4 regions of the Priestia sp. MDV22-iso46 genome follow, and region 2 is predicted to be linked to each of the others. Evidence: riboswitches for the same ligand, from Rfam matches in the RefSeq annotation. Region 2 holds a riboswitch; each other region holds the start of a gene.
What was found. A riboswitch is a leader RNA that binds a small molecule or an ion and turns the genes downstream of it on or off. The one in region 2 is predicted to bind S-adenosylmethionine.
Positions count from the first base shown of each region.

Region 1 (3,209 bases), on a different contig from region 2:
AAACCCGTTACCATCGTGTTTTTATTCATTTACGTAAGGAGGTCATTTCATGGGTATTTTATTATTTATTTTATTATGCGGAATTGAAATTGGAGGAGCGACTTATGCACTTAAACAAAATGAGACGCTTTGGAAGGAGTTAGATGAAGAAAAGCCGACTGATTTTTTCAAACAGTAAAAAACCCTTAAAAAGAACATTCTTTTTAAGGGTTTCATATTACGCAGCTTCTTTAGATGACTTAGACTTTTTATTTAAACGAGGAAATCCAATTACAATCGCAATGATTCCGCAAACCGCTGTTAACATTGGATAGAATGTAAATGGAATAATCTCAATCGGTGAAACTTTAGCAAACCCTGCTGCGAGAAGCATTTGTGCGCCGTAAGGGATAAGCCCTTGAACGCTGCATGAAAACAAGTCCAGCAGACTGGCTGATTTACGATTATCAATTGAATACTTATCAGAGATTTCTTTTGCTAACGGACCTGCTGTAATAATTGAAATCGTGTTATTAGCCGTCGCTAAATTAGTTAAACTTACCAGTCCGGCGATGCTGAATTCTCCGCCTTTTTTTGTTTGAATGCGTCGTGTTAATAAATTCAATAAGAACTGAATACCGCCATTATAGCGAATAAGCTCAACCATTCCGCCAATTAACAGAGATAAAATAATTAACTCTGACATTCCGCCAATACCTTCTGTCACAGTTTTAGCAAGAGAAGAAAGCGTGTAGCTTCCGTCAGCTAATCCAATCACGCCGGCTAGCACAATTCCTCCGGTTAAAATGCTTAATACGTTTGCACCAAATACTGCAGCAATGAGTACGCCGATATAAGGCAAGATTTTAAACCAGCTGAAATCTTTAATTTCTACTGATGACGTGTTTCCTAGCGTCATTACAAGCAATAGAATCACTGTAACAATCGCTGCAGGAAGTACGATAAAAAAGTTTACTTTCAATTTATCTGTCATATTTGTTTTTTGCGTACGAACTGCCGCAATCGTTGTATCAGAGACAACAGATAAATTATCACCAAACATTGCACCGCCAATCACACCGGCTATTGCCAATGTAACAGAAACATGCGCTTGCTCACTGATTCCTACAGCGATAGGTCCCAGCGCAGCAATTGTTCCCATTGATGTTCCCATCGAAATTGAAATGAATGCGCCAATAACAAAGATTCCTGCTACGACTAAGCTTTGCGGAAGCACAGAAAGCGCTAAGTTTACCGTTGAATCCACAGCTCCCATGCCTTTAGCGACTTCAGAAAAAGCACCTGCTAAAATAAAAATAAGCACCATAATAATGATATCAGGATGTCCTGCTCCTTTAGCAAAACGCTCCACTTTTACATTAAGTGAATCTTTGCGGTTCATAGCCAGCGCCACAATGGCTGCAATGATAATGGCTACTAATACAGGCAGCTTATAAAAGTCTCCCGTTATAATTCCTGATCCGACAAACAGGACTAAAAAGACGCCCAGCGGTAACAGCGCCCAGCCGTTTCCTTTTTGTTGTTCCATTCTTAACACCTCTTGTTTACGTAATAAAAAAAGACCTCTTCTTATTGATAAGAAGAGGTCTCTTATTTTGTATCATAAGATTACCCTTCTCATCTTCCAAACGAAACATCGTCTGCTGGATTTGGCACCGCACTGCGTACAGCCAGTTGCCGAGACATCATAGGGCCAGTCCCTCCGTCTCTCTTGATAAGAAGTTTATAGTTGTTTTAAAAATAGTCTTTCACTACTGTAATCTCTTTTTATTTAATTGTCAAATGCTATTTCAGAAAAATATATAGTGCGAAAATTCTCACATCAATTAGCTACGTCTCGTTTTAAAAACGCTGCCCAAGCTACGCCCATAAAGAAGACAAAGTGTGCAACTAAGACGAAGATTGAAAATGGAATCGTCATGCCGTCAAACATCGTCTTCATTCCGTCCATATACTGTACAAAGTTCGTGTTGGCAAATAATAAAAATTTCCCCCACCATAAACCTAGCTCTGATACTAGTCCTGTTACAGCTTTTGCGCCGATACTTACGACAATAGCCAGACTGGAAGCAAGCGCGCTGTTTCTAAATAAAGACGACAGCATGAATGCGAACGTCATCATCATAAACGTTTCCATATACGCACTGTCATACGTAAGCGTAATGTTTTTAAGCAGCTGCGCATCTCCTTCTAGACTGGTAAATCCAAAGAACAATGCTCCCCATACAAACGAAAAAAGCAAATAGCTCAGTAAATAATACAAGCTAATTAAAATGAGGGTTAGGTACTTGGATGCTAAAATCGTTGAACGTCTAGCAGGGCGAATTAAAAGAAGCTTAATGGTACCTGCCTCAAACTCTTTTGCAACCATTGACCCTCCAACAGCAAGAGCAAAAAATTGAACGAGAATCAGCATACCTGAACTAAATGACAGGAAGTTCAAAATGTTGTCTTCTGTTCCTGCACTGTTTGCTACTTTCTTCATTAATAGAGCCATACAAAGAGTCAAAATACCGATGGTAATAAACGTGATTTTTGTACTTCTTTTGTGAAACCATTTCATGTGTTCATTTTGAATTAGCTTAAGCATGGTGCTCTCCTTCCGTAACGGACATAAACGAATCTTCAAGCGTCTCATACACAGGAGTGATTCGGTAGACTAAAATATCGCTGTCCACTAATTTTCTATTGACAGCTGGAATTTGCTCTTTCACAATTGCTACGTCAATAATATTTGATCTCATCGTTACTTCAAATTCTTGTGATAAAAATTCCGCTGCTTTTTGCGCGTCAGACACCTCAAATTCTACAAACATTCCTTGATCTTGGCGATTTGGAGATAGATCTTGAACGGCTTTTAACTCACCGTCTTGAATAATGCCAACGCGGTCACATAGTGCTTCTACTTCTTTTAATAAGTGGCTCGCGATCAAGATCGATATTCCTTCTTCCCTGCAAAGCGTTTGTAAATATGTACGAAACTCTCTCATTCCCGCTGGGTCTAGACCATTTGTTGGTTCGTCTAGTAAAAGCAATGCAGGCTTATGTAAAATAGCTTGAGCCACTCCTAAACGCTGTCTCATCCCAAGAGAATACGTCTTCACTTTTGCATGAATGCTGTTTTCAAGCTTTACTAAAGCAATGACTTCATCCAAGCGTTCTGATGTGATGCCTTCATGCATATTAGCAAAGTGTTTTAAATTTTGATA
Region 1 is NZ_JBZVWT010000001.1:727,027-730,235, forward strand. It holds gene AC4NPH_RS03805 (hypothetical protein) at 50-178, shown strand; gene AC4NPH_RS03810 (Na+/H+ antiporter NhaC family protein) at 218-1,528, opposite strand; SAM riboswitch class I at 1,615-1,721, opposite strand; gene AC4NPH_RS03815 (ABC transporter permease) at 1,823-2,590, opposite strand; gene AC4NPH_RS03820 (ABC transporter ATP-binding protein) at 2,583-3,209, opposite strand, start outside.
Region 1: it holds a riboswitch for S-adenosylmethionine, as region 2 does, so the genes downstream of both, AC4NPH_RS03810 (Na+/H+ antiporter NhaC family protein) here and AC4NPH_RS21245 (methionine ABC transporter ATP-binding protein) in region 2, are expected to answer to the same signal.

Region 2 (3,209 bases):
GCAGCTTCAATAACACCTTTATCAATTTCACGCAGACCAATTTCTACAAGACGCGCGTAAAATGGTGCTGCTCCAACAATTAGAGCAGGTAACGCTGCATTAGCGCCTAAAATACTTCCTACCAATGCTTTGGTAAATGGAATCAGTAAAACAATTAAAATAATGAATGGAATGGAACGAAAGATATTTACAACTGCTGACACAATGGCATATAAAGGTTTGTTTTGCCAAAGCTGTCCTTTGGACGTTAAAAATAAAAGCAAGCCTAATAAAATACCTAGAACAAACGTGGCTATAACTGAAATAGCCGTCATATATAGTGTTTCATTTGTCGCTTGAATAAAATCATCTAAAATAACGTTTGGAAATAGTTTCTCAAGCATTTGTCATTACCTCCACTTCTACCTGCTGCTCATGAATGTATGCAATGACTTTTTCAACTTCTGTTAATTCTCCGTCTAAATGAACGAACAACGTTCCGTATGAACCTGTTTGTGTATGAGAAATCTTTCCTTGCAAAATATTAATCGTTACATCAAACTGTTTTAAAATCGTTGTAATGAGCGGTTGCTCTGCTTTTCCGCCAACAAACGTCAGCTGAATAATTTGCCCGCTTGGATATAACTCCTGTACTTGTTCAATTGTTTCAAACGTTTCTTCTGGTTCAGAAATCTGTTGAACGAATCGTTTTGTAATCGGCTGCTTAGGTTTTCTGAATACTTCTAGCACTTGTCCTTCTTCTACCACTGCCCCATTTTCCATAACGGCTACCCGATGACAAATTTTACGAATAACGTGCATTTCATGAGTAATCAATACAATGGTTAACCCTAGCTTCTCATTAATATCTACTAACAGATCTAAAATGGAATCTGTCGTTTGAGGATCAAGCGCTGATGTTGCTTCATCACACAGCAATACTTTTGGGTTATTGGCTAGCGCTCGAGCAATACCAACACGCTGCTTTTGTCCACCGCTAAGCTGTGATGGATAAGCATTTTCACGCCCTTCAAGCCCGACTAGCTTGATAAGCTCGTCTACTCGTTTCATTCTTTTTTCTTTTGAGATCCCTGCTATTTCTAACGGAAAGGCAATATTTTCTCGCACCGTACGCGACCACAAGATATTAAAGTGCTGAAACACCATACTGATTTCTTGTCTAGCTTTTCTGAGTTTTCCGCCTTTAATTTTTCCAATATCATTACCTGCTACTTCGACCGTTCCTGTCGTTGGTGTTTCTAACCCGTTTAGCAAGCGAATTAAAGAACTTTTCCCCGCTCCGCTATAACCAATAATTCCGTAAATTTCACCTTGGTTAACGGTTAGATTCACATTATCAACAGCTGTTACTTGACCGCTTTTAGCCTGATAAATTTTTGTAACGTCTGTTAATGTAATCATATTTCTTCACCTTCTTTAGTAAAAACTTAATTATGTTAGGTTGCCCTATAGGATGAAAAAGCCGTAAAACAATTTTCCTCATTAAAAAAGCCTCTCTGCGCATGACAGAAAGGCTCGATATTTAATCCTTTCTCTCATCTTTCAAAGCGCATAGCTTTGCAGGAATTGGCACCATTTCAGTTAGTCTGACGGTTGCCGGGTTTCACAGGGCTCAGTCCCTCCACCTCTCTTGATAAGAGTTCGCAACAATTATTTTGTTTTTGGGAAATATTCATTCATTTATGAACATTCATGAGTGTGATTTTAGCATGTGTCAGATAGGCTGTCAACAGATTTTGTTCTTGGGATAATATCCCAAGATTTCAACAGCCCCAACGGTTTGCTCTCTTTCAATTTCTTCATTTTAAACAAACGTTTGATTATCGAAGCTCTTCAAGTACGTGCTCGATAGAATGAAACGCATAGAGTTTTTTTACCATTTCGCCATTTTTCACTTCAATCAAACAAGGTACACTTTCAATTGAAAATACTTCTGCTTTTGAAGGCATATAATTTAAATTGCTCATTCCGATGGTCACACCGGGCAGCATCGCTTCTGCTACGGTTAACATTTTTTTTGCCAGCTGACATGTCCCGCAAAAAGGTGTATGGAAAAAGATAAACGCTCTTTGTCCTTCTTTTAACTGATCGTCAAGCTGTTTTTCGCTCCATTCTTGCATGTTGCTCATTCCTTTTATGTTAAAAATTCTGCATTAACATCGATATTGGCACTCAGTAATACTGTTGCTATGTGATGTCTAGGGGCAGCAGCAACCTCTCGGTACATTTTATCAATATATAGATGCTCTGCTTCCGGAAGCTCTCGTTTAAATTGTTTTCTTAGCTTATTCCCTGAATCATCAGAGTCAACGAGTATGTATACCTCTTTGTTAAACGTAAAGTCAATAATTTCATCCAGCTTTGATAAACTAATCGTACCGTTTGTACAGATAATTTCAATTGGTTCTCGAATGATATCTTGGATACGTTTTTTATCTGATTTTCCTTCGACAATAATTACTTTTTCGATTTCAATTAGCCCCATTTTCATCACCCATAATCGTCAGTTGTATAGTAACATCATTTCTTTATGCTATACAATATTCGTTAATGTATCACAGTTCACCTGTTTTTTAAAAGAAATTTGCAAGAAAGAACTGTTTTAAAAGGCAGCTTAGGCCATATTGTTTCCATAAAACAAGAAAAACAGCGGCAGTTGCCACTGTTTAGCACCATCCTGCTTCTTCGTCGCAGTCTGTATATTTTTGCGTTTCACCTTGCTTTTGTACATCCGTATATTGGTAGAACTTATTATTTTCTTGCGAATACCCTTCTTCAAAGCGGTATTCATTGCCGCTTGTTCCGTAACTAACTTCACCAATTGGCTGCTTATCAACATATAATTTCATGCCGCCGTCATGAAATTTAGCTGTAACGCGATCTGTAACGTCCATTTTTTGTTTTTCAAACATAAAAAGACACTCCTTTAGCTTGTTTACTAATAGAGTGTCCAGTCAAAAACTTTTCATAAAGACAATTTATGGAGGAATATTATCCTTCGTTTGTCATTTCTTCGTATTGCTCTGCTGTCATTAGCTTGTCTACTTGAGAAGCATCAGACGGTTTGATTGTAATCATCCATGCTTCTTCGTATGGAGATTCATTAACAAGCTCAGGGCTATCGCTTAAGTTGTCGTTGACTGCTACAACTTCACCGCTAATTGGTGCATAAAGCTCAGAAACTGTTTTTACTGATTCAACGCTACCAA
Region 2 is NZ_JBZVWT010000004.1:66,180-69,388, forward strand. It holds gene AC4NPH_RS21240 (methionine ABC transporter permease) at 1-383, opposite strand, end outside; gene AC4NPH_RS21245 (methionine ABC transporter ATP-binding protein) at 376-1,401, opposite strand; SAM riboswitch class I at 1,533-1,640, opposite strand; gene AC4NPH_RS21250 (thioredoxin family protein) at 1,821-2,120, opposite strand; gene AC4NPH_RS21255 (toprim domain-containing protein) at 2,135-2,485, opposite strand; gene AC4NPH_RS21260 (YusG family protein) at 2,667-2,912, opposite strand; gene gcvH (glycine cleavage system protein GcvH) at 2,992-3,209, opposite strand, start outside.

Region 3 (3,209 bases), on a different contig from region 2:
ATACCTGATGAAAAAGCAAAACCAGCGTATCCATTTTCTAGCTGAGCAATGGTGTTTTCTAAAGCCTCACGAGTTGGATTTCCTGAACGAGAATAGTCATAGCGGCCGTTGTTCGTCTCATCTTCTTGGTTAAATGTAGATACCTGATAAATAGGTACGTTAACCGCTCCAAAATGACCGTCAATTCCTGTATTTGCATGAATTAAGTTCGTACCGAATCTATGTTTATTATTGTTGGTATGCATCAAATGCCTCCTTCAAATCTTTAATTAAATCATCTGCGTGCTCAATTCCAACTGATAATCGCAGTAAACAGTTTGTTACTCCAACACGATTTCGAATTTCCTCGGGAATATCAGCGTGTGTTTGACGAGCTGGGAATGTCATTAAACTTTCCACGCCTCCTAAGCTTTCTGCAAATGTAATAACTTTAACATTTTCCAAAAGCGTGGACACGATGTCAGGGTGTGAGACAGCAAAAGAAATCATGCCTCCAAATCCAGTCGCTTGTTTCTTCATGATTTCATAGCCTGGATGTGTTTCAAGACCAGGGTAATACACTTTTTCTACGAGATCATGAGCAGTAAGCCAATTTGCAATTTTCAGTGCGTTTTCGTTATGCTTTTCCATACGAAGCGCTAGCGTCTTAACACCGCGCAACAACAACCAGCTATCTTGTGGACCTAAGATTGCCCCAGCTGCATTTTGATAAAAACGAATTTTCTCTCCTAAGCTACTACATCGAGCGACTACAAGACCAGCAACTACATCATTATGCCCCCCAATGTATTTGCTCGCACTATGTATCACAATATCTGCTCCAAGCTCTAAAGGACGCTGATAGTAAGGGGACATGAATGTATTGTCAACGATAGTAAGCAAATCATGCTGTTTAGCTAACGCAATTGCTTCGGGCAAATCAGTCACGTGCATCATTGGATTTGTAGGTGTTTCAATAAATAAAGCTTTCGTGTTGGGACGAAGCGCATCTTTTACTTGCTCGAGATGGGCTGTGTTGACGTACGAAACAGTAATTCCTTGCTCTGAAAAGATTTCATTTAGTACTCGGTACGTTCCTCCGTATAAATCTTCTGATACAATTAAATGATCTCCGTTTTTAAATAGTGCTAAAACTGCCATTACGCCCGCCATTCCTGAAGCAAATGCTACTCCTACTTCTCCTTTTTCTAAAGCAGCAATTGCTTCTTCCAATGCTGTACGAGTAGGATTTGCCGTACGTGCATAGTCAAATCCTGTACTTTGCCCTAAAGCAGGATGAGCAAATGTTGATGCTTGATAAATGGGTGTTGTAATAGAACCTGTTGAAGGGTCGCGACCTACTCCTGAACGAACTAATAAAGTTTCAATTTTCATCTATTTCTCTCCTTAACTCAAAATAAAAAACACTCTTCACAGATGGAAGAGTGTTCGTTTATACACGATTTCTCTCATCTGTTAGAACAATACTGATGTTCCACAGGAATTAGCACCGTTCAAATGAATGTTTCATTTGATGGTTGCCGGGCATCGCAGGGCCAGTCCCTCCGCCACTCTTGATAAGAGTTCTATATAATTGTTGGTGGTTAACGTTTGTTGTTAATAACTTTAATAAAGATTTTCTTTATTGTCAACATAATTTTCTAAAAAATTCAAATCATCTCATTTGTTTATTCAATATACTTATCCTGATAAGCACATAAAAAAAAGAGACGACAGCCAGGTCTCTTTTTCTAAGGCAAGTGCACAGATTTTACGTGAGCTAACTTCCAATACATACTTTCTCCATTTGCCGTAATTAGTTCAACAATATTATTAGAAACTTCTTTAAGTACGCCAATTTTTTCTGATTGATCCCCTAAATCTAATACGACCAGTTGATTTTCATATTTTTTAAGCTGCTCTTCAAAGTTTCTGACAAAAGGTGCAGAGGCGGGCCTTACCGGGAGCTCTTTGTCACTTAAAGAATAAGGGGTTAACTCATTACTGTAAGGGGTAAGCCATTTCAAATGATGTAGAGAAACAAAGACATTTTTATACACTGGAGAATAAAACACAAGATAATCATTCAGCACGCTTGTGATATAGCCATGCAATGATTTCCCTCCCGTTACATAAATTTCAATAAATTTCCCTTTTGCCTGCTGTAAAATATTACGATAAGAAATTCGCTGACTTTCTTCTATCAAGTTCTCTTCTATTTCACGTAAAACCGTATAGTCTTCTTCTGATACTTCTCGCAAACGATGCATGTGTAAAAGAGGAATATACAAATAATCATGTCCATTATACAAAATCATGACATCTAACCCTAAGTCAACAAGTCTGCCAATAAACTTAGTTTTCCCTGAAATATCTACTTCTACAATTTTATTAATATAACGATTTATACTCATTCTCCTCCCTCTTTCCTATATGACAGAAAAGGTGCTTTATAAGCACCTTTTTTGTTCTTATTCATTATGCTTTCCAACGATAATTTTTTGTTTGGATGACTTGCTCTCTTGACGCTGACGAGTGTGAATCTGTGCGGCGGCTTTTTCCTGACGAGTGTGAACCTGTGCGGCGGCTTCTTCCTGACGAGTGTGAACCTGTGCGGCGGCTTTTTCCTGTACGACCTTCTGGAACGCCTTCCGTTGATCCTCCGTCTTCAGCATTTGTATTTTCCTCTTTCTGCTCATCATCTTGATTATTATTTTGTTTAAAAGATCCTTTTGCTCCTACACAAATGGTTTTAACATGTCTTGGCTGTAAGCGTAATACTTGATTGTCCTGAACAAGGGTAAAAGTACCATTCCGACTTTGCACCAATACACCTTCTACAGCTTCTGGACCGCCGCCGTTGATCGATACCCATTTGTGTGATAGATGAGTAAATAAATTATTAAAGTTTTTTGATTTCATATAAGTTGGTTCCTGATTTGTAGCAAATTGATTATTCATTTGAATGTTATTATTGTTATTATTATTGTTATTATTGTTTTGATATTCACTTATACTTTTTACATGTTCAACATTGATATAGACGATACCATCATCTTCCGACAGTAATACAAGGTAAGCAGACTCTGACGAACCTAATACGTCAAGGAGCTGGCCTGCTTTTTTCTCAGGACCCCCTTGATTTATTTGAACATATTTACTTTTCAGTAATGATAAAGTACTAGCAAATGTCTTGCCTCTATACAACTCTAAAGTACCGTCATTATCAA
Region 3 is NZ_JBZVWT010000001.1:1,552,200-1,555,408, forward strand. It holds gene AC4NPH_RS07975 (trans-sulfuration enzyme family protein) at 1-245, opposite strand, end outside; gene AC4NPH_RS07980 (trans-sulfuration enzyme family protein) at 229-1,374, opposite strand; SAM riboswitch class I at 1,446-1,563, opposite strand; gene AC4NPH_RS07985 (hypothetical protein) at 1,731-2,393, opposite strand; gene AC4NPH_RS07990 (spore coat protein) at 2,458-3,209, opposite strand, start outside.
Region 3: it holds a riboswitch for S-adenosylmethionine, as region 2 does, so the genes downstream of both, AC4NPH_RS07980 (trans-sulfuration enzyme family protein) here and AC4NPH_RS21245 (methionine ABC transporter ATP-binding protein) in region 2, are expected to answer to the same signal.

Region 4 (3,209 bases), on a different contig from region 2:
ACTAAACGTATTAAAAAGTGGTTAAAACACTATGATATTTCTATAGCGGATGAATTCCAATTAGACGTAGGAGCAGTAGCAGAAATTGTGGGAGGAAAGCCGGGACCTATTATCGCTATTCGAGCTGATATTGATGCGCTGCCAATTGAAGAAAAAACCAATCTGCCATTTGCTTCTGAAGTGAACGGTGTTATGCACGCATGCGGCCATGATTTTCATACGGCTTCTATAATCGGAGCAGCTATCCTTCTTAAAGAGCGTCAGCAGGAGCTTTGCGGTACGGTTCGATTTATCTTTCAGCCAGCCGAAGAAACGGCTTCTGGGGCAAAAATGCTAGTTGAAAAAGGTGTGCTCGAAGGAGTGGAAGCGATATTTGGGATGCATAACAAACCGGATCTTCCTGTAGGGACCATTGGTATCAAACCGGGACCTTTAATGGCAAGTGTTGATCGTTTTGAAATTGACGTCAAAGGAGTAGGAGGTCACGCAGGTATCCCTGAAAAAACAATAGACCCAATTGCTGCTGCTGGTCAAATTGTTACTAGTTTACAAACCATTGTCAGCCGTAATCTCAGCCCCTTTCAAAATGTTGTTGTCAGCATAACTCAAATCCATGGAGGGAGCTCGTGGAACGTCATTCCTGACAAAGTAACGCTTGAAGGAACTGTGCGTACCTTTCAAGAAGAAGCGAGAGAAAAAATACCGGCTCTTATGAAACGAACTGCTGAAGGGATTGGCGCAGCTTTCGGGGCTTCAGTAGACGTTAAATGGTATCCATATCTTCCTGTAGTAAACAATGATGATACGCTGGAAAAACTAGTTACTAAAGCGGCAGAGGATCTTAGTTATCAAGTCGTAGAAGCTGAACAATCGCCTGGAGGAGAAGATTTTGCCGTATATCAGCAGCATGTACCAGGATTTTTTGTATGGATGGGTACAGCTGGAGAATATGAATGGCACCATCCTTCTTTTTCATTAAATGAAGAGGCATTACTTGTAGCAGCTTCTTATTTTGCTAATCTAAGCTTTCATTTTTTGAATTCATTCCATTACCGAAAAAATTAAAATATTTTTATTTTTCTATTTACGGGGATGGAATTGTTTGATAAAATAAATTTTAAATTAAAAAAGTTATCACGAGTGGACGAGAGATCTGGCTCTTTGACTCCACAGCAACCTACGAATGTAAGGTGCTCCTACCAGCAAAGCATGTGCTTTGGGTGATAAAACGGGTGAAAAACTCATTTTGCATCAAAGCAAAATGAGTTTTTTTATTTTTCTAAAAGGAGAGGGTTTTATGAGTCATACAGCAGTTGCAGCACATACAGGAGAGAAAGCATTAAAGGAAGCAGTGAAATTATTAGGAAAGCATTATCAAGTAGCTTATCGGGAATTAGAAACATTTTATGAAATTGTGGTCGAAAACCATGTTCGTACATATGCTGTAGGCATAGATATTAAAGATGTACAAAAAGCAAATGAACTAGAAATTTATTCATCATGCTGTTCCAAGCTTGAGCGAGTAGGCTGTCTTTTATAGAAGAAGTCTGCTCGCGCCTCTATTTTTTAAGTGTTTTTAAATAGAAAGCATGGTTTTTGACAAGCAAAGAATCTGGTGGGTATAATCAATACTCACCAGGTTTTAAAATTAATCATAAATTGTCGAAATTTTTACACAAATTAAAGGTTACATTCGAAATGAATTGTGGTATGTTATAAAACAAGAATATTTTATGAAAGGAGCATTGAAATGGAAATGTCTCTTGAACACGGAAACGATGCAGGAAGCGAACAGCTTATTGATCGTATCCTAGACTTTTTAGAAGATGACGAAAAGTAAAAAAAGAGTGTGCGGTGCTATCCCTAGCCGCGCACTCTTTTTTTATCATGTGCGTAAAGGCAGCGCCATACTATGATACATAGGGATAGAATGAAAGAGTCTCTGTCAAAGGGATTGACGAATGGTTTTGTTTGATAGAAAATTTAGAAAAAGGAAAGAGATGAAGGGTATGTCGAACAAAACATCTTTGTATCAAACAAAAGAACAGTTAAAAAAACTTGTAAGCGAATTGGTTTCTATACCTAGCGTGACAGGAACGATGGCAGAAGTGGAAATGGCTGAATCGATAGCGTCTTATTTATTGAAGCTGCCTTACTTTCAAAAAAACGAGCAAGTCGAGCTTCATTCAACAGGAGACGGGCGATCGATTGTCACAGCTTTTGTTCAAGGGAAAAATACGAATAAAACAGTTGTACTAGTAAGTCATTACGATGTAGTGGATGTACAAGATTATGGACAGTGGAAAAAGGATGCTTTTCACGCTGATACATTAACGAGTACTTTTTATAACCATATGGAACAAGTTCCGGCGCACGTACAAAAGGATATGATAAAAGGAGACTGGCTTTTTGGCAGAGGAACGATGGACATGAAAGCAGGCATTGCCCTGCATATCAGTATGGTTGAACGAGCATGCAACGGAGAGTTTGACGGAAACATCCTGCTGCTGTCGGTGCCGGATGAAGAAGTAAATTCGCTTGGGATGAGAAAAGCAGTGCCTGTTCTTTTAGAACTTGCCCGCAAACATCAGCTGGATTTTTCTCTCATGCTAAATGCAGAACCAGTGTTCAGCCGCTATCCTGGAGATCAAACGAACTATGTGTACTCAGGATCGATTGGGAAGATCATGCCAAGCTTTTTGTGTTATGGAAAAGAAACTCATGTAGGGGAACCGCTAGCTGGTTTAAATGCTAATTTACTAGCTTCTTATTTAACAAAAGAAATAGAATTAAACGTTGATTTTTGCGAAAAAGTAAGAGAAGAAACGAGTCCACCTCCTACGGTGCTGATACAAAAAGATTTAAAAGAAGAGTATTCAGTTCAAGTTCCGCACTCTGCCGTTGTATTATTTAATTTATTTATGTTAAACCGCTCTCTTAAAGAAGTAACAGATCTGCTGTTGAAATCGGCTGACAAAGCGGCTTTGAATGTGAAAAAACACTATAATAAAGCCGCTAGGCAGTATGCTGCGGGAATGGAGGGTTCATCTCTTGACGTGAACGTATGGACGTATGAAGAACTTTATACTCATGCAGTCAAACAGCACGGTCAAAAATATGTGCAAGAAATGGAAGCAGCACTTTTGGCACAAGAGGATGATGATAGAAATAAAACCATTAAATTAGTAAACTCTTTAGCTGGTTTATGT
Region 4 is NZ_JBZVWT010000001.1:1,761,411-1,764,619, reverse strand. It holds gene AC4NPH_RS09050 (M20 peptidase aminoacylase family protein) at 1-1,065, shown strand, start outside; SAM riboswitch class I at 1,129-1,230, shown strand; gene AC4NPH_RS09045 (hypothetical protein) at 1,298-1,540, shown strand; gene AC4NPH_RS09040 (M20/M25/M40 family metallo-hydrolase) at 2,010-3,209, shown strand, end outside.
Region 4: it holds a riboswitch for S-adenosylmethionine, as region 2 does, so the genes downstream of both, AC4NPH_RS09045 (hypothetical protein) here and AC4NPH_RS21245 (methionine ABC transporter ATP-binding protein) in region 2, are expected to answer to the same signal.